DNA from 4 places in the Streptomyces sp. 1222.5 genome. Region 1 is predicted to be linked to each of the others. Evidence: riboswitches for the same ligand, from Rfam matches in the RefSeq annotation. Region 1 holds a riboswitch; each other region holds the start of a gene.
The links. A riboswitch is a leader RNA that binds a small molecule or an ion and turns the genes downstream of it on or off. The one in region 1 is predicted to bind cyclic di-AMP.
Positions count from the first base shown of each region.

Region 2: it holds a riboswitch for cyclic di-AMP, as region 1 does, so the genes downstream of both, BLW57_RS21065 (M23 family metallopeptidase) here and BLW57_RS33145 (C40 family peptidase) in region 1, are expected to answer to the same signal.
Region 3: it holds a riboswitch for cyclic di-AMP, as region 1 does, so the genes downstream of both, BLW57_RS22565 (transglycosylase SLT domain-containing protein) here and BLW57_RS33145 (C40 family peptidase) in region 1, are expected to answer to the same signal.
Region 4: it holds a riboswitch for cyclic di-AMP, as region 1 does, so the genes downstream of both, BLW57_RS16260 (C40 family peptidase) here and BLW57_RS33145 (C40 family peptidase) in region 1, are expected to answer to the same signal.

Region 1 is NZ_FNSZ01000001.1:7,309,260-7,314,139, forward strand. It holds gene BLW57_RS33125 (8-amino-7-oxononanoate synthase) at 1-823, shown strand, start outside; gene BLW57_RS33130 (DUF397 domain-containing protein) at 891-1,115, opposite strand; gene BLW57_RS33135 (helix-turn-helix domain-containing protein) at 1,125-1,985, opposite strand; gene BLW57_RS33140 (ATP-binding protein) at 2,198-2,656, shown strand; gene BLW57_RS33145 (C40 family peptidase) at 2,869-3,351, opposite strand; cyclic di-AMP (ydaO/yuaA leader) riboswitch at 3,355-3,586, opposite strand; gene BLW57_RS33150 (hypothetical protein) at 3,926-4,234, opposite strand; gene BLW57_RS33155 (ATP-dependent Clp protease proteolytic subunit) at 4,242-4,877, opposite strand.
Region 2 is NZ_FNSZ01000001.1:4,681,675-4,686,554, forward strand. It holds gene BLW57_RS21055 (dihydrofolate reductase family protein) at 1-776, shown strand, start outside; tRNA gene BLW57_RS21060 (tRNA-Met) at 867-940, shown strand; cyclic di-AMP (ydaO/yuaA leader) riboswitch at 1,487-1,655, shown strand; gene BLW57_RS21065 (M23 family metallopeptidase) at 1,663-2,709, shown strand; gene BLW57_RS21070 (aldo/keto reductase) at 2,777-3,721, shown strand; gene BLW57_RS21075 (PrsW family intramembrane metalloprotease) at 3,777-4,880, opposite strand, start outside.
Region 3 is NZ_FNSZ01000001.1:5,004,457-5,009,336, forward strand. It holds gene fahA (fumarylacetoacetase) at 1-118, opposite strand, end outside; partial or broken gene BLW57_RS42455 (NAD(P)/FAD-dependent oxidoreductase) at 386-864, shown strand; gene BLW57_RS22560 (HAD family hydrolase) at 976-1,788, shown strand; gene BLW57_RS22565 (transglycosylase SLT domain-containing protein) at 1,978-2,466, opposite strand; cyclic di-AMP (ydaO/yuaA leader) riboswitch at 2,472-2,654, opposite strand; gene BLW57_RS22570 (polyprenyl synthetase family protein) at 3,384-4,394, shown strand; gene BLW57_RS22575 (LolA family protein) at 4,674-4,880, shown strand, end outside.
Region 4 is NZ_FNSZ01000001.1:3,639,348-3,644,227, reverse strand. It holds gene BLW57_RS16265 (tellurite resistance/C4-dicarboxylate transporter family protein) at 1-81, opposite strand, end outside; gene BLW57_RS16260 (C40 family peptidase) at 183-1,328, opposite strand; cyclic di-AMP (ydaO/yuaA leader) riboswitch at 1,337-1,481, opposite strand; gene pcrA (DNA helicase PcrA) at 1,791-4,271, shown strand; gene BLW57_RS16250 (M23 family metallopeptidase) at 4,331-4,880, opposite strand, start outside.

The DNA.
Region 1 (4,880 bases):
CCTGGCCGCGGTCACCGCGCTGGGCCCGCACGGCTCGCTGATCGTCTCCGACGCGGGCAACCACGCCTCGCTCATCGACGGCTGCCGGCTCGCCCGGGGGGCGACGCAGGTCGTCGGGCACGGCGATCCCGAGGCCGTGCGCAAGGCCCTGGCCACGCACGAGGGGACGGCGATCGTCGTCTCCGACACCGTGTTCTCGGTCGACGGGGACCAGGCGCCGCTGGCCGGGCTGGCCGCGGCGTGCCGGGAGCACGGCGCGGGCCTGGTGGTGGACGACGCCCACGGTCTCGGCGTGCTGGGCGACGGCGGACGGGGCGCGCCGTACGCGACCGGTCTGGCCGGTGCCGAGGACGTGGTCGTGACGGCCACCCTGTCCAAGTCGCTGGGCAGCCAGGGCGGGGTGGTGCTCGGCCCGGCCCGGGTGATCGGCCATCTGGTCAACGCGGCCCGGACGTTCATCTTCGACACCGGTCTGGCGCCGGCGGCCGTGGGTGCCGCGCTGGCCGCGCTGCGGCTGCTCGTCCGGGAACCGGAGCGCGCGGCGCGGGCCCGGGAGGTGGCTTCGGAACTGCACGCACGGCTGACCGCCGCGGGCCTGGAAGCGGTACGTCCGGACGCCGCGGTGGTCTCCGTGCGGGCACCGTCCCCGGAGCAGGCGGTGCGCTGGGCGGCCGACTGCCGTACAGCGGGTCTGGCCGTGGGCTGTTTCCGTCCTCCCTCCGTGCCCGACGGCATCTCACGGCTGAGGCTGACCGCCCGGGCGGACCTGTCCGGGGCCGAGATCGAACGCGCTGTACGGGTGATCGGCGAGACGCGACCATGAGTCGGCGTGACACGGCCGGGCGTCGCCGCCAGGGGATGTGATCAGAGGCGGGCGGGGTGTCGGTGGATCACGGGAGCGTGGTCACGAACTCCGCCCAGCTCTCGGGGGAGAAGAGCAGTGCGGGTCCGGCAGGGTCCTTCGAGTCGCGCACGGCGAGCAGCCCGGCCCAGGGGCCGGTGTCCGGCCGGGCCGTCTCCACGCAGTTGTTGGCTCCCGTGCTGTGGCTGCTGCGCAGCCAGCTCACGTCGTGCAGGTCGGTACTGGCAGGGACGTTCCGAGGCAGAGCGGTCATGGTGCCTCCTTACGCGCCGTCACCTATCCCGGCGATGTAGTCCAACGAGTCCTCGGGTGAAAGGGCTTGGTTCTGAAGGGACTTGAAGGCCTGCGAGTAGGCCATCAGGTCTTCTTTCCGTTCGAGGTAGAGGCTACTCGTCAACTGGTCGACAACAACCACATCCAGATCAGAAGTGCTCGGAAATGAGAAGATAACGAAAGGCCCGGTGAGGCCGACATGCGCTCCGGCGCCGAACGGCAGTACCTGGAGCCGTACTTGGGGCAGCCGGGCGGCCTCCTCCAGCCGCTCCAGCTGCCGGGTCATCACCCCGGGACCGCCGACCTCGCGGCGCAGCACCGCCTCGTCGAGCACCGCGCTGAGCTCCAGCGGCGGGTGCGAACGCAGCACGTCCTGCCTGGCCAGACGTACTTCCACCAGCGCGTCCAGGTGCTCCTCGTCCAGGTCGTTCACGGCCGCCCGGGTCACCGCGGTGGCGTACTCGGCGGTCTGCAGCAGCCCCGGCACGACCGTCGTCTCCAGGGTGCGCATGACGCTCGCCTGCGACTCCAGACTGATGAAATCCCGGTACGTCGGCGGCAGCACCCCGCGATAGGCGTGCCACCACCGGTTGCTACCACCGGCGTCCTCCGACCCCGCCAGCATCAGCAGCAACTCGCGCAGATGTCCGCCCCGCACCCCGTAGGCGTCCAGGAGTAACCGCAGATCGGCCGGTTTCACACCGCTCGCGCCGGTCTCGATGCGGCTCACCTTCGACTGGTGCCAGCCGACCAGCTGCGCCGCCTCCCCGCTCGTGAGCCCAGCACCGGTACGCAGCGTGCGCAGTTCGGCGCCCAGTTTGCGGCGGCGCACCGCGGGACCGTTCTGCATGGGCTCCTCCTTACTCCTTATGGACCGCCCGGATACGGCTGCGCGTCGCAGAGTTCACCGCTTCGGGCGACAGATATATGCATATCTTGGTGGATCGCTCCCCGTGACCGGCCCGGTGATGGCAGTCTGGCGACGAGCACCAGTCCGGGACCGTACTCGAACCATCCGCTCCATGTCGGACTGCGGTCCCGCGGGAAAGGGACGACGTCGCCATGGCAGACCATCTGGAAGCATCCGTCACTCTGCCGAGCGATCCCGCCTCGGTCTCCGCGGCCCGCGCCTACGTGGTGGGGACGCTCGCGGAGTGGGGCCTGCCGTCGGACACCGACGTGGCCGACACCGTCCGGCTCATCGTCTCCGAACTCGCCACCAACGCCGTACAGCACACCTTCGGACAGTCACCCACCTTCACGGTCGACATCGCGCTGGACCGTGACGAACACCTGCGCATCGGCGTCACGGACAGTCATCCCCGCTTCCCCAAGAGACTGCCCGCCGCCGTCCAGCAGGACAACGGGCGCGGCATGGTCATCATCCGCTGTCTCACCGCCGAGTGCGGCGGCAAGCTCCGCGTCCGCCCGACCCGTGAGGGGGGCAAGACGGTGTTCATCGAACTTCCGTGGGCGCTGCCGGTCGAGCCGGTGGCGGCCGGAGGCCAGCAGGAACCGTAGCCCGGCACGCGCGCCCGGACGCCGTGACGCCCCGCCCGCGGCCTCCTCGGAGGTCGCGGCCGGGGCTGGACACCGGTGTCCGGGACGCCGCTGTTCGCGCTGATCCTCAGTGTGCCGGCCCCGGGCGCCATGGCTCCAGGCGGGCGCCGAGGCGGCGCTGACGGTCCTCGGAGCGGCCCCGCCGCCGGAGCCGCTCCTGCCGTGACGTCGGGTCAGCTCACCCGGCCGTACCACACGCTCTTCGTCCAGATCTTCTGGAGCCGCACCACGTCACCGGTCCTGGGCGCGTGCCAGATCTTGCCGTGACCGGCGTAGATGCCGACGTGGTAGACGCTGGAACCGGAGTGGAAGAACACCAGGTCGCCCGCCTTGCGGCTCCTGGCCGAGATGTGGTGCGACTTGTTGTACTGCTGGGCGGCGGTGCGTGGCAGCTTCTTGCCCGCCTTCTTGAACGAGTAGAGCGTCAGCCCCGAGCAGTCGAAGCGCCGCGGCCCGGTGGCCCCGTACTGGTACGGAGCACCCTTCTTGGAGGCCGCGATCTTCAGTGCCTTCGTCGCGGTGGCCGCGGTGGTCGCGGCCGAGGCGTCGGTGGCGAGGCCGGGCACCGCGATGGAGCCGCCGACGGCGGCGAGTGTCAGAGCCGAGGCCGTGCCGGCCCGGGCCATCAGCGACGGGACACGATTGAGCGCAGACATGCGCAACCCTTCGTCAGCCGCCTGTGAAGGATGACCTGTCGGATTCGGGCTGGCGAAGTTGCCCGGCCGCGTTGCCGCGGCTTCACCCCAAGGGCTGCTCGGAACATCCGGTCGTCCGCATCGAGCGGACGAACATCCGTTCCGGCGACCCGTCTAGCTTGGGTCCTCCACTCCTGCCGATCCACTCCTGTCGACCGGTCATCCGCGCGGCGGCAGGACTCGGCGTCCGCCCGGATCGCCCCGCCGCCGTGGCGGGGTCTTGTCGTCAGACAGGGATCTTCACTCACAGGTGTCCGAAAATCCCAATGGAATCGGGGATTTGTGGCGTTACTCACCACTCACCCGTTCGGGTGGACACTGCTCTGTTCGAGACATCGTCAAGTCCCGTTCGTAGCCCCCGACCTGGGGCGGAGCACTCGCCGGGACACCACGGACCGGTCCCGCGCGCAAGCCGGGAGGGTCAGAAAATCATCTGGATATACCTCGGTCGGCCGACAGTCGTTCGGACCGTTTCAACTCCGGCCCGAACGACGCGTCGACGCTCCGGCCCCCGCGGGCCCCACGCGCGTCCGGATCAGCCGACGCCGTCGGGCGGGAGTACGACGCGCGCGGTGCGGCGCTCGCCGTCCAGCACCCGCAGGGCCCGTGCCAGCGTGTCCCCGTGCAGCTCCGTCTCGCCCCGCGCGTGCATCAGCGCGAGCGCGTCACGCAGCTCCGCCGCCTTGCGCACCAGGGCCTGCGCCGCCCGCAGACCGGGATAGGTGTCGCCGTCGCGCGCGGGGTTGATCCGCCCCAGCAGGTCGGCCGCCTCCAGGTAACGGTCGATCAACTCGCCCTCCGCGCGGGTCAGCGCGGGCAGCGGTGGCAGTTCCTGAGGCGGCATCGGGCGCTCACCTCGCGTCCGGTGCGCCGGGCATCTCGCGGCGGCTGGGCACGACGCCGTCCACCAGGCCGTAGGCCAGGGCCCCGGAGGCGTCCAGGACCAGGTCCCGCTCCAGGTCCCGGTGAACCTGCTCCGCCGTGCGCCCCGTGTGCGCCGCGAGGATCGTCTCCGTCAGGGCGCGGGTCCGGGCCAACTCCCCGGCCTGGATCGCGAGGTCGCTGGGCTGCCCCCGCACCGGCTCCGGCAGGGCGGGCTGTTCGAGCACCATGCGGGCGCTCGGCAGCGTGAACCGCTGGCCGTGGGTGCCGGCCGCGAGCAGCACCGCGGCGACGGAGACGGCCTGCCCCAGGCAGTACGTCGCGATGTCGCAGCCGACGTACCGCATCGTGTCGTAGATCGCCGTCATCGCCCCGAAGGAACCGCCCGGGGAGTTGATGTAGAGCGTGATGTCCCGGTCGGGGGCGGCGTGTTCGAGGTACATGAACTGCGCCGTCACGTCGTTCGCGGCGGCGTCGTCGACCGGTGTGCCGAGGAAGACGACCCGGTCCTCGAAGAGCTTGCCGTACGGATCCAGGGTGCGCGCGCCGCTGCCGGTGCGCTCGGTGAACTCGGGCAGGACGTGACGGGCGGACGGTCGGGACATGGG
Region 2 (4,880 bases), 2.6 Mb from region 1:
TCCTCGGGGACACCGCGGACGTCGTCGCGCTCGGCGCCGACCTCGACTGGCGGGCCCTGCTGGAGCACCTGCACGACGTGCGCGGGGTCGAACGCCTCATGGTCGAGGGCGGCGGCCGGGTGCACACCCAGCTGCTGACGCAGGGCCTCGCCGACGAACTCCAACTGGTCCTCGCCCCGCTCCTGGTCGGCGACCCGGCGGCCCCGCGGCTGTTCGGCCCCGGGGAGTACCAGGGCGGACGGCTGCGCCTGGTCGAGACCCGCCGGATCGAGGACGTCGTCCTCATGCGGTACGAGCCCACCGCCCCCGGCACCGGCCCGCTCCCCACCGCCGCCGACCGCCGCTGGCTGCGCACCGCCTGTGAGCTCGCCGCCCAGTGCCCGCCCTCGGAGACGGCGTTCAGCGTCGGCGCGGTCGTGGTCGGCGCCGACGGCACCGAGCTCGCCCGCGGCCACTCCCGGGAGGGCGGCGACCCCGTGGTCCACGCGGAGGAGGCCGCCCTGGCCAAGCTCGACCCGGCCGACCCGGGGCTGTCCGGCGCCACCGTCTACAGCAGCCTGGAACCCTGCGCCCGCCGCGCCTCCCGGCCCGCCCCCTGTGCCGAACTGATCCTGCGGTCCGGTGCGCGCCGGGTGGTCACCGCTTGGCGGGAGCCGGACACCTTCGTGGCCGCGGCCGACGGCACGGGCGTCCTGCGCGACGGCGGAGCCGAGGTCGTCGTGCTCCCGGAGTTCGAGGCGCTCGCCAAGGCCCCGAACTCCCACCTGACGGCCTGACCGGCCCTGCCCCGCGGCGCGCCGGAAAGGGGCCCCGGGAAACCGATTGGCTCCTGGTCCCGTGCATGACGTATGCTGAAGACACAACGACGCGGGGTGGAGCAGCTCGGTAGCTCGCTGGGCTCATAACCCAGAGGTCGCAGGTTCAAATCCTGTCCCCGCTACTGAAGGCTCAGGGCCGGGATCCAGTTCATGGATCCCGGCCCTGAGTGTTTCCCGGCCCCGGCCGACCCACCTCGGGCCTCGCCCAGTGACACGCGTCACACCACGCCACCCGTCCGGGCCACACCGCCCGCCCTCCTGCGTACCACCGTCCTGACCGGTCTCGCGGCGCTCGCCGCCGTCCCCGCCGTGCCGCCGGAGGCAATCCGCTGAACTCCCGCACGGCGAAGACGTCGTACTCATCGTCGATCGCGGGCACCCGGAGCCGCTGCCGCTGCGCACCGACGAACGCAGGCTCACCGGGCGGACCTTGCGACTCTTCACCGACAGTGACCGGGTGAGTGCCGAGCGCATGACATCTGAGTCACCATCAAAACTTCTGTGACTCCTGAATCGCGGCCAACTCGCCCGGTTTGCAGGGATGGCAGCGGTTAAGTCCGAGGCGGAAAACGTTAATGATCAAGCCGAACGGCTTGGAAAGTGCCCCGCGGGTCTATTAACGTTCGATAACGCAGCGCGGTCGTCCCAGCCGTCACCCGCGACGGCTCCGTGCGCACGCGCCGAATCCCGTAAGGGAACCGGGGAACCACCACCCTGGGGTGAATCACGCGGCTACTGATGTGAACTCCTCGAGTCCACGCCAGGTATACGCGCGTAGGAGACCTTCCTGCTCCGAACCCGTCAGCTAACCCGGTAGGCGGAGGAAGGAAAGGAGTGCGCCCGCGTGGCGTCCAACCGGCCTGCCCCAGAAGCCCCGTTCATACCGGCTCAGCGTGAGAGCGAGACCTTCGGTTACGCCTCCTACCGTGCCGAGGAGGGCCCCTGGGAGGAGTGGAACCCCACCGAGGAGTCCCTCACCCCGGTTCGCGGGCGGCACCGCGTGGCCAAGCAGCGCGGCGGGTTCGCCCGCAGCTCCACCGTCCTCGGCGTCGGCGTGATCGCGGCGGTCGGCGCGGGCGGGATGGCCAGCGCCAACACCGGCAAGCCGCCGGTCTCCATCTCCCTGCCGGACCTGCCGAGCGTCGGTTCCCTCTTCGACGACGGTTCCGCCAAGACCTCCGAGGCCACCGGACTCAGCGACGTCGGTGTGACCTCCGCCGGCAGCGAGCAGGACACCGATGCGGGCGAGGCCCTGCGCAGCCGGATCATGGCCCAGGCCGAGCAGCAGAAGGGCCAGGCCGAGAGCAAGGCCACCGCCGCCAGGCTCGCCACCGCCGAGAAGCTGACCGCCGACGCGGCCGCGAAGGCGGAGAAGGAAGCCGCCGCGAAGGCCGCCGCCGCGAAGAAGAAGGCGGAGGCCGCGGCCGCCAAGGCGGAGGCCGAGGCCAAGAAGGCGGCGGAGGAGAAGCGGCTGGCCGAGCTGGCCAAGCAGTACACGCTGCCGACGTCCTCGTACACGATCACCTCGACGTTCGGCCAGGCCGGCTCGATGTGGTCCTCCGGCTACCACACCGGCCTCGACTTCGCGGCCCCCACGGGCACCCTCATCAAGGCCATCCACAGCGGCACGATCACGCAGGCGGGCTGGGCCGGCTCCTACGGCTACCGCACGGTCCTCACCCTGGACGACGGCACCGAGCTGTGGTTCTGCCACCAGTCCTCGATCAGCGTCTCCGTCGGCCAGAAGGTCTCCACCGGCGAGCTCATCGGCCGGGTCGGCGCGACCGGCAACGTCACCGGCCCGCACCTCCACCTGGAGGTCCACCCGGGCGGCGACGCCACGGGGATCGACCCCATGGCCTGGCTGCGGGGCAAGGGCCTCACCCCCTGACACCCGTTCGCGGGAACTCGGCGCCGGCGGCGGAAGAGATCATTCGCCGTCGGCGTTGGATTGAAGCATGACTTCTCTGCGCACACTCGGTTCCTCCGACCTCGAGGTCTTCCCCCTCTCCCTCGGCGGCAACGTCTTCGGCTGGACCGCCGACGAGCAGACCTCCTTCGCCGTGCTCGACGCCTACGCCGCCGCGGGCGGCAACTTCGTCGACACCGCCGACAGCTACAGCGCCTGGGTGGAGGGCAACGCCGGCGGCGAGTCCGAGACGATCATCGGCAAGTGGGTCAAGGCCCGCGGCAACCGCGACGACGTCGTCATCGCCACCAAGGTCAGCCAGCACCCCGAGTACCAGGGCCTGTCCGCGGCCACCATCAAGGCCGCCGCCGACGCCTCCCTGCGCCGCCTCGGCACCGACCGCATCGACCTCTACTACACGCACTTCGACAAGCCCGAGGTGCCGGTCGAGGAGATCATCGGCGCGCTGGACGAGCTGGTGAGGGCGGGCAAGGTCCGGCACATCGCCGCGTCCAACATCAGCCCCGAGCGGCTGCGGGCCTCCCTGGACTTCTCCGACCGAGAGGGCCTGGCCCGCTACGTCGCCCTCCAGCCGCACTACAACCTGGTCTCCCGCGACACCTACGAGGGCCCGTTGCAGGACCTGGCCGCCCGCGAGGGCCTGGCCGCGGTGCCCTACTACTCCCTCGCGGCGGGCTTCCTCACCGGCAAGTACCGCCCGGGTACGACCGTCGACAGCCCCCGCGCCGGCACGGGCGCGAAGTACGCCCGGTCCGAGCGCGGCGGGCGGGTCCTGGCGGCCCTGGACGAGATCGCCGCCGCCCACGGGGCCCCGGTCGCCACGGTCGCCCTGGCCTGGCTCGCCGCCCAGCCGACGGTCACGGCCCCCATCGCCTCGGCCCGCACGGTCGACCAGCTCCCGGCCCTCCTGGGCGTCGCCGACCTGACCCTGACGGACGACGACCTGAAGAAACTGACGGAGGCGTCGGCCTGACACCGCCCCGACCGGCCGGCCCCGCTGGACCGGGCTGCCGGCCGGGAGCGCGCGCTCAGGTGCGGTACGGGTTGTACGCCGAGTAGGGGCCCGCCGGGTGGCCGACGTACCAGTGGGGTGCCGGGGCGCCGTACGGCGGGCGGGCCGCCGGCGCCAGTGTCCGCGCCGCGTACTCCAGCGCCGGCCGTGCCATCTCCCGGCGCCGCCACAGCTCGGTCAGCAACTCCCGCTCGCGTACGACGAAGTCGGCCGGGGCCCGCCCCTGACGTCCGCGGTGCCGCAGGAACGCGAGCGAGGTCGCGTACGCCTCGTACCGGGCCACCGTCCGTGCCGCGGGCCGACCCCCGAAGTGGTGGCGGGCGTAGTCGCGGGCCATCCGCCGCGCCCGCATCGACCCCAGCGCGTACGGCTCGGCCGGTCCCAGCCACCCGGCCAGCACGTACGCCGGGAGCTCCTCCCGCACGGTCCGCAGCTCCCGCTGCCGCGTCCAGATCACGAGCCAGGTCAGCAGGGCGAAGGCGGGCACCATGAAGCCGCCGTAGACGGCGAAGAACCCGAGCGGGCCGAAGGTGGAGGACCCGTTCCAGAACGCGTGCATGCTCATCGCGAGCAGCAGCCCGCAGACCGGCAGCAGCACCCGCCTGAGGTGCTGCCGCTCCCCGGACAGCGCGGCGATGCCGAAGCCGATGCCGGTGAACACGGTGAACAGGGGGTGCGCGAACGGGGACATCACGATGCGCACGAAGAAGGTGGCGGCGGTGACGGACGCGATACCGCGGCCGCCGGTCAGCTGGTCCGTCCCGAAGGCCGTGCCCAGGTAGAGGATGTTCTCGGTGAACGCGAACCCGGTGGCGGTGATCCCGGCTATCACCACGCCGTCCACCAGCCCGGTGAAGTCCCGTCTGCGGAAGAGGAAGACCAGCAGCACGGCGGCGGCCTTCGCGGACTCCTCCACGATCGGCGCTATCACCGTGGCCCCGAGCGTGTCGGCGCCGGCCGGATCCGCGGTGGACGTCGCTATCCACTTGGTCGCGAAGCTGTTGGCGACGATGGCTATCAGCGCCGCCGCGCACGCCCCCCAGGCGAAGGCGAAGACCAGGTTCCGCCAGGGACCCGGCTCCACCCGGTCCAGCCACCGGAAGGCGGCCGTCAGCCAGGG
Region 3 (4,880 bases), 2.3 Mb from region 1:
CGTGGTCCCCGAGCCGGACGCCGACCCTGCGTTCCGTGCTGCCGGAGGGCGAGAACACGCCGTAGGGAAGGTTGTGCGGGCCGAAGGGGTCGCCCTCGGGGACGTCGAAGGGGGGCATGGGGGTACTGCCTCACTCTCATCCGAGCCATGCATGGCGATACGTTCCATGTGGTCGCGCCACACGTTACGGCCGAGATGCGTGTCTTGGGCAGTGCCTCTCGCAGCTCTTGGGCTGTGCCACCCGCAGCTCTTGGGCCGCGCCTCCGGCAACTCCGGCGTTGCAGCTCCCGCAGCCCTCGGGCAGTGCAGCCCGCAGCACTGCGGACGGCGCGCGGCGAGTCGGCGGCACCGACGCCGCTGCTCGGTCGGATCGCCGCTCGCACCATGGGCGCTCAGCAACTACCCGCACCCCTACCGCTACCTGCCCGAGCCCGCCCGCCACCACCTGGTCCGCCGGGTGCTCGGCCCGCTCGGCGCCTGGTGGCTGCGCGAGCCTTCGACAGCGGGGTGCGGGTCCAGGAGATCGAGCGGCTGGTGGGTGCCGAGGTCCCGGCGGCAACCCGGTCCTGCCCGTCCGCACCCTCGGCGGTCGGGCAGAGCGGCCCACCGCCGACCGTGTCGTCGCCGCCACCCGCTACCGCGTCGACATCGCGGCGACGGTCTTCCTCGGCCACGGGCTGCGCACCCGGCTCGCGGTGAGCCGCGGCACGCCCCGGCTCGGCCCCGGCTGTGTCACCGGTGCCCTGCCTGTACTTCACGGGGCTTCCGGCGGCGTCCTCGTACGGGCCGGTGATGCGCTTCGTGTGCGGTACGGAGTTCGCCTCCCCCCGTCTGGCGAAGCACCTGGCCGCGCGGCACGGCTGAGGTGCGGCTGGGCCATCGAGGTTCCGGAGTACGCCACTTGGGGCCGAGCAGCACGTAAGTACGTGGAGAGAGCGGTGAGTCGGCGGGGCGCGGTGTCCGTATTCTCTGATCATGGCACCCACCCCGGCATATGCACTGATCGCCACCGACCTGGACGGGACGTTGCTGCGTGGCGACGACACCGTCTCCGACCGGTCGCTCGCCGCGCTCGCGCGGGTGGCGGGGGCGGGCGCCCGGCATCTGGTGGTGACGGGCCGGCCGGCTCCGCGGGTACGGCCGCTGCTGGCGAACCTCGGCTGCACGGGGCTCGCGGTGTGCGGACAGGGTGCTCAGGTCTACGACGCCGCGGCGGACCGCCTGCTGTGGTCGGTCCGGCTGGACCGGGAGCTGGCGGAGACCGCGCTCGGCAAGATCGAGGCGGAGGTGGGCCAGGTGTTCGCGGCCGTAGACCAGGACGGGGTGGACGGGCTCACCCTCATCGAGCCCGGCTATCTGATGCCGCACCCCACGCTTCCCGCGCTCCGGGTGGGCCGGCGCGACGACCTGTGGTGCGAGCCCATCAGCAAGGTCCTGCTGCGCCACGCCACCCTGTGCGACGACGAGTTGGCGGCGGTCGCGCGTGCGGCGGTGGGTTCGCTGGCGACCGTCACCATGTCCGGGCCGGGCACCGTGGAGCTCCAGCCGCGCGGGGTGACCAAGGCGACCGGGCTCGCGCTGGCCGCCGAGCGGCTCGGAGTGGGCCCGGAACGCGCGCTGGCCTTCGGGGACATGCCCAATGACATCCCGATGTTCGACTGGGCCGCGCGGGGCGTGGCCATGGCCAACGCGCACCCCGAACTCAAGGCGGTGGCCGACGAGGTCACCGAGTCGAACGAGGACGACGGCGTGGCCGTCGTCCTCGAAGGACTCTTCCCGGCCGGGTGACCGGCTCTTCGGCACTGCTCCGTTCGTCCGGAGGCCGGTGCGCGCCGGTCCGTCAGGTGCCGGTGCGCTCCGGTCCGCCGGGCGTCGGGTGCGGGATGCCGGGCGGGTTCCGGTCCGCCGCCGGTGCGCGCCGGGCACGTCCGCCGGAACGTGCTCGGTGCGTCCGCCGGTACGGGCCGGACCCGTCCGTCAGTACGCGCCGAAGACGTTGTCGATCGAGCCGTACCGCGCGGCCGCGTAGTTGCAGGCGGCGGTGATGTTCGCGACCGGGTCGTAGGGGTCGAAGGAGGTGCCGACCACGTGGTAGGCGGCGAAGGTCGGGTCGATGACCTGGAGCAGACCCTTGGACGGGGTGCCCTTGACGGCGTTCGAGTCCCAGAGGTTGATGGCGTTGGGGTTGCCGGAGGACTCCCGCATGATGTTGCGGTAGATGCCGTGGTACGTGCCCGGGATCTTCTTCTCGGCCATGATCGCGAGGGATTCGCGGATCCAGCCGTCGAGGTTGTTCGGGTACCCGGCGGGGGTGGTGGAGGCCGTCGGGGCGGTGGTGGGGGCCGCGGAGGCGCTCGCGGCGCCGACGAGCGGCAGGGCGAGGACAGCGGCGCCGGTGCCGAGGGCGGCGATGGTGCGGACGAGGCGGTTGTTCCGGGTGCGGCGGGGCTGAGCGGCAGCAGGCATGGGGAAGTTCCTCTCCGTCGCCTGCGAGGTGAGCTGTCGGGTTCGGGCGGGGAGGTGCCCGGCCGTGCCCTGGGGAGGCGCGGCTTCACCCCTAGCCGTTCCGGTGCGACGTGTGCCGACCGGTACGGCGATGGCTTACCTGGGTCCCCCGCTCCTGCCGTACGAAATGAGTTCGTCGATGGGTTACGCGGGCGGCGGCAGGATTAGGCGTCCGCCCGACGGCCCGGAACGTATGCGAGAGCACATGTCGGGAACAAGTACTGGATTCACACAACACCCTATTTGACCTTGGTCTGTGGCTTTTGAGGCGCTTGATCCTTTGCGGTTGCCAACTCTCAACTCGCCAGTAGGGCAAGGGGAGAAGGGGATGCCGGTGAGTGGGGGTGGTTCTCCCGCCCGAGTGAGCCAACTCACGAAATAGCAAAATAATGCAAATCAGACATGAGGGATTCAGGTGATTTGCGGCCGAGGTGGCATTGCGGCGGAACCCGCGACGAGGCGCCGGTCGTTGTGGTGGTGGCCGCGGCGCGCGAAGAGGTGAAGTGCGGCGACGAGGGAAGGGGGTGTCCGGGTGGGTGTCGGGTGCTGTTGCGCGCCCGATGTGCCCGTTGTATCCGTTGTGCCCGAGTGGGTCGCCGCTCCCGGCGTGCTCCCGAGGTGTCCACCGGGTGGCGTCGGCATTACTCCGCTCACGCCGCGTTTCGCGACAAAGTGTGCGGATTCCTGTTAAGTCGATAAATGTCCATTCTTACCAACCGATCAAACCCATACCGGTCATGATCCGATACCGCCCAGGCTGGACCGGTGGGCGCTATCGGTGATCGAAAGAGGACCGGATACGCTGACTTGAGTGATGGCAGCGACCTATCGACAAACCGTGTAAGCGCCAGCAGACACCAGCAGACAGGAGACCCCTCGTGACCGTCGTCGGGCCGTTCGGGCTGAGCGTGCGGGACCAGGCTCTGGAAGCCGATGTCCAGGCCGGATTGACGGCTGTCGAGGAAGGCTTGCTCGAGGCCACCAAGAGCGAGGTCCCGTTCATCACGGAGGCCGCGCAGCACCTCGTACGGGCCGGTGGGAAGCGGTTCCGTCCGCTGCTCGTGATGCTCGCGTCCCAGTTCGGCGACCCCTACGCGCCGGGCATCGTGCCCTCGGCAGTGGTCGTGGAGCTGACCCACCTCGCCACGCTGTACCACGACGACGTGATGGACGAGGCGGCCGTGCGCCGCGGTGTGGACAGCGCCAACACCCGCTGGGGCAACTCCGTCGCGGTCCTGACCGGCGACTTCCTGTTCGCCCGGGCCTCCCAGATCCTCGCCGACCTCGGTCCCGAGGCGGTCCGGGTGCAGGCCCTCGCGTTCGAGCGGCTGGTCACGGGCCAGATCCTGGAGACCGCCGGTCCCACGGACGGCCGCGACCCGGTCGATCACTACCTGGACGTACTCGGCGGCAAGACGGGCTCGCTGGTCGCGGTCTCCTGCCGGTTCGGCGCGATGATGTCCGGCGCCGACGAGACGGTCGTCGACGTGCTCACCCAGTACGGCGAGCGGCTCGGGGTCGCCTTCCAGCTCGCGGACGACGTCCTGGACATCGCCTCCGACTCCCACGAGTCCGGCAAGACCCCGGGCACCGACCTGCGCGAGGGCATCGCCACGCTGCCCGTGCTCCGGCTGCGCGAGCGGGCCGCCCGGCTCGGGCTGGCCGAGGACATCGCGCTGTGCGAGCTGCTGGACTCCGATCTCAGCGACGACGCCCGGCACGCCGAGGCGCTGGCGGCGCTGCGCGCCCACCCCGCGCTGGAGCAGGCCCGCCAGGACACGATCCGCTACGCGAAGGAGGCCCGGGCCGCGCTGGCGCCGCTGCGGGAGTGCGACGCCAAGGCGGCGCTGATCGAGCTGTGCGATGCGGTGGTGCACCGCGCCGGCTAGTCCGGCCGGCCACAGAACGGCGCCCGCGGAACGGCGCCCCCGCACGGTCTCTCCCCTGGGAGAGCGGTGCCGACCCCTACGGGGAGGGGGAGACGCCGCCCCCGCGTGTCATACCGCAGGCGTACACCGAGTTGCTGCCGCGGTCTGACGCTTCCTCACGGCCGATTTGGTCAGATGGACACCACGGAAATCACCACTCCTCACCGATTCGGGTGAGAATGGCGGCTCAGGTGGACCAGCGTGAGGACAGCCGCCGCCGACGACGGAGGTAACGCACACATGGCACCGTACGAATCCGACGACGCAGCGGACGCGGCGCGGGACGAGGACGCGCGTTCCGGCCGCCGCAAGGCCGCCCGGTACGCCGTACCGGTCGCGGTGGTGGGGGTGGCGGCGGCCACGATCGGGCTGGTCCCGGCGCTCGCCGACTCCGGTGACCCCGACCTGCCCAGGATCAGCGCACAGCAGCTCATCGAGAAGATCGCC
Region 4 (4,880 bases), 3.7 Mb from region 1:
GATGCCGGTCGCCATGACCGCGGCGCCGGCGGCGGGAGGCCACTCCGCCCACCACGCACGCACTTCCGAGATGCCGGGCATGCGCCGATGCTAGGCAGCCGCGACGGGCCGACCGGGCAGGCCACGCGCGCGTAGCGGGCAAAAACACCGGCACGCGCGCGTGGATGCGCGGGCGGAAGGGGTCAGGCCGGCCGGACGACGCCCTGGACGAGCGCCTCGCCGCCTCGGTGGACGGGCTCCTCGCGGATGTAGGCGCCCGGTTCCGGGGCGTGGATCATCGTTCCGTCGCCCGTGTACAGACCCACATGGCTGCTGTCCTCGTGGAAGAAGACCAGGTCACCGGGGCGAGCGTCGGCGAGGGCCACCGGAGTGCCCGCGACGGCCTGGTCGCGGGCGGCGCGCGGAAGGATGACACCGGCGGCCCGCCACGCTGCCTGGGTGAGGCCGGAGCAGTCGTAGGAACCGGGGCCGCTGGCACCGCTCACGTAGGGCCTGCCGAGCTGGGCGCGCGCGAAGGCGATCGCCTTCCCGGCCTTGGTGGCCTGCTGCGAGACCGTGGCTGCGGAAGGCGCGGGTGCGGCGGAGGACGTTGCGGCCGCGTACGTCTGCGGGCCGGTGCCCTCCCAGGCGGCCGGGGCGGGTACGGCGGGCAGCCCGTCCTCCCAGGTTGCCGGGGCGGATGCGGCGGGCAGCCCGTCCTCCCAGGCCGCCTGCGCGGGCACTACGGGCAGCGCGTCACCCCAGGGCGTGGGGTCGGGCTCGGCGGGGCGCGCGTGCTCCTGGGCGGGGAGCCGCGAGAGCAGGTCCCGCGCGGTGGCGAGCTTGCGCTGGACGGCGGCCTTCGCGGCCTTCACGTCGTAGGGCGCGGCGTCGGCGTCCGGCGTCCGCGGGCTCCTGCCGGTCCTGCCGCGTTCGGCCGTGTCCCGCACGCGCGAGGCCAGCCGGTTCATCACCCTGTTCTGGGCGAAGTGGTCCTGCGGGAACTCCTCGAGGAGAAAGGCGGCCGTGTCCGGGCCGGCGGCGGACGCCACCCGCCCCTCCGGCGCCTTGGCGCGCCGGGTCCCGCGGCGGGCGCTCTCCTGGCGCGGCTCCTCCTCGCGGGCTCGCTGCCTGGCCGCCGGTTCGTCCTCCGGAGACGAGTCGGCCCGGCGGTAGAGCTCGTCGATCTTCTTCTCGATCTCCTCCATGCTCGGCCTGCCGTCGTCGGCGGCGGCCTCGGCCGTCTGCGACAGGAGGGCCACGGAGGTGAAGGCGGCGGTGGCGAGAGCGGGGCCGCGCAGGCCCGGTCCACGGGTGCCGCCGGGGCGCGGCTTGCGGTGCGACGCCAAGGCTGGCGACTCCTTCCAAACGGCCGCCTACCGGGTTAGCTGTCGGGTTCGGGCGGGTGGTTCGGAAGGGTTGCCCTACGGCGTCGTCCCGGGTGGGAGTCGGCCGATTCACCCCGGGATCGGTGGGTCCCCGGCTCTGGGCGCCGTGCGAGGCGCGCCGGACTCGGCGGAGGCCGCACGGCCCGGCGACGTTCGCCGGAGTGGGGTCGTGCGGCCTGACGGCAACCTAGCCAACTCGTGTGTCTCCTGTGAAGGTTGGTGAGCGGTTTGTCCGATACATTTCTGTGACCTGAGGTCAGGTTTATACAGGGGTGACCAGGCGATTCCGCAGCGTGAGGAGTGTGGAGGGGGTCCGCCGGGAAGATCGATGCCGCCGTGGAAGTGCTCGGGAACGGCCGTCCGCGGGCCATGTTCCGGGGACCGGGACCGGTTGTCGGTGGGGCGCCCTAGACTCGTAGAGCGATGAGCAGCCTCTTTGACGACAGCTTCCTGGCGGACCTCCGGCCCCCTCGCGGGCACGACGAGGAACCCCCGCCGCCGCCCGAGCACGATCACGCCCCGGAGCCGATTCCGGACGATCTGTTCGGCGGGAAGTTCGACGTGCCGCCGGACCGGGACGCCCACTACCGCGACGGCGCCCCGCGCCCCGCGCTGGACCCGGCGGCCCTCCTGGAGGGGCTGAACGAGAACCAGCGCGCGGCCGTGACGCACGCCGGCTCCCCTCTGCTCATCGTCGCCGGTGCGGGCTCCGGCAAGACCCGCGTGCTCACCCACCGCATCGCGCACCTGCTCGCCGAGCGGCATGTGCACCCCGGCCAGATCCTCGCGATCACCTTCACCAACAAGGCCGCGGGCGAGATGAAGGAGCGCGTCGAGCAGCTCGTCGGCCCGCGCGCCCACGCGATGTGGGTCATGACCTTCCACAGCGCCTGCGTGCGCATCCTGCGCCGGGAGTCCAAGAAGCTCGGCTTCACCTCGTCGTTCTCGATCTACGACGCCGCCGACAGCAAGCGCCTGATGGCCCTGGTCTGCCGTGACCTGGACCTCGACCCCAAGCGCTTCCCGCCCAAGTCATTCAGCGCCAAGATCAGCAACCTGAAGAACGAGCTGATCGACGAGGAGGACTTCGCCGCCCAGGCCACCGACGGCTTCGAGAAGACCCTCGCGCAGGCCTACGCCCTGTACCAGTCGCGGCTGCGCGAGGCGAACGCCCTCGACTTCGATGACCTGATCATGACGACGGTCAACCTGCTGCGTGCCTTCCCGGACGTCGCCGAGCACTACCGCCGTCGCTTCCGGCACGTCATGGTCGACGAGTACCAGGACACCAACCACGCCCAGTACGCCCTGGTCCGCGAGCTCGTCGGCACCGCCGCGCACCCGGTGGACGTACCGCCGAGCGAGTCCGACCTGCCGCCGGCCGAGCTGTGCGTCGTGGGTGACGCGGACCAGTCCATCTACGCCTTCCGCGGTGCGACGATCCGCAACATCCTCCAGTTCGAGGAGGACTACCCCGACGCGACGACGATCCTGCTGGAGCAGAACTACCGCTCCACGCAGACCATCCTGTCCGCCGCCAACGCGGTCATCGAGCGCAACGAGTCCCGCCGCCCGAAGAACCTGTGGACCAACGCCGGCCAGGGCGCGCGGATCACCGGTTACGTCGCCGACACCGAGCACGACGAGGCGCAGTTCGTCGCCGACGAGATAGACCGCCTGGTCGACGCGGGCGAGGCGAAGGCGGGCGACGTCGCCGTCTTCTACCGCACCAACGCCCAGTCCCGTGTCTTCGAAGAGGTCTTCATCCGCGTCGGCCTGCCCTACAAGGTCGTCGGCGGTGTCCGCTTCTACGAGCGCAAGGAGGTCCGGGACGTCCTCGCCTACCTGCGTGTCCTCGCCAACCCCGAGGACACGGTGCCGCTGCGCCGCATCCTCAACGTGCCCAAGCGGGGCATCGGCGACCGCGCCGAGGCGATGATCGACGCCCTCGCCCAGCGCGAGAAGATCAGCTTCCCCCAGGCGCTCAAGCGCGTCGACGAGGCGTACGGCATGGCCGCGCGCTCCACCAACGCGGTCAAGCGGTTCAATACGCTGATGGAGGACCTGCGGACGATCGTGGAGTCCGGGGCGGGACCGGCGACGGTGCTGGAGGCCATACTCGAACGCACCGGCTATCTTGCCGAGTTGCAGGCCTCCACCGATCCTCAGGACGAGACGCGCATCGAGAACCTCCAGGAACTCGCCGCCGTGGCCCTGGAGTTCGAGCAGGAGCGCGCCGAGGGAGAGACCGGCACGCTCGCCGACTTCCTGGAGCAGGTCGCCCTGGTCGCCGACTCGGACCAGATCCCCGACGAGGAGGACGGCGACGGCGTCATCACGCTGATGACCCTGCACACCGCCAAGGGCCTGGAGTTCCCGGTCGTGTTCCTGACCGGCATGGAGGACGGCGTCTTCCCGCACATGCGCGCCCTCGGCCAGAACAAGGAGCTGGAGGAGGAGCGGCGCCTGGCGTACGTCGGCATCACCCGCGCGCGGGAGCGGCTGTACCTCACGCGTTCGGCGATGCGCAGCGCCTGGGGCCAGCCGTCGTACAACCCGCCCTCCCGCTTCCTGGAGGAGATCCCGCCGACCCACGTGGACTGGAAGCGGACGGGGGCCGCCGCGCCGGTGTCCTCCGGGCCGGCCTCCGGGATCGCGGCCTCCCTGTCCTCGTCCCGCTCACGCTCCTCGGCGTCCGGCGCGTCCGGGTTCGCCACGCGGCGCACCGCGGAGAAGCCGGTGGTCGCGCTGGCCGTCGGAGACCGTGTCACCCACGATCAGTTCGGTCTCGGCACGGTCGTCGCGGTCACGGGCACGGGTGGGAACGCGGAGGCGACGATCGACTTCGGCGACACCAAGCCGAAGCGGCTGCTGCTGCGGTACGCGCCGGTGGAGAAGCTGTAGAACGCGATGAGCCCCGCCTGCACGGGCGGGGCTCACTCGGCACGAGGAAACAAGCCGGCTCAGGTCGGGTCCAGCCCGTGGCTGCGCAGCCACGGCAGCGGGTCTATGGCCGCCCCGCCCGCCGGCCGTACCTCGAAGTGCAGGTGCGGGCCGGTGGAGTTGCCCGAGTTGCCGGAGTAGGCGATCGACTGGCCGGCCTTGACGACCGTGCCGGAGGCCACGCGGTAGCTGGAGAGGTGGCAGTACCAGGTCTCCGTGCCGTCCTTCGCGGTGAGGATCAGCATGTTGCCGTAGGCACTGTTCCACTTGGTGCTGACGGTTCCGTCGGTGGCGGCCATCACCGTGGTGCCGTAGGAGACGGGGAAGTCGATGCCGGTGTGCACCGACATCCAGTTCACGCCCGCCTGGCCGAAGTAGGCGCTGAGTCCGCGGTCCATGACGGGCAGCGCGAACTTGGGCCGCAGTCGTTCCTTGAGTGCGGCCTCCGCCGCGGCCTTCTTCTGTTGCAGTTCCTGCTGGGCCTTGAGGTCGATCCGCTCCTGGGTGCGGCTGGCCCGGTCGGCGAAGTCGTCGGCGCCCGCCGCGAGCGTCTTGAGCTGGGTGTCCAGC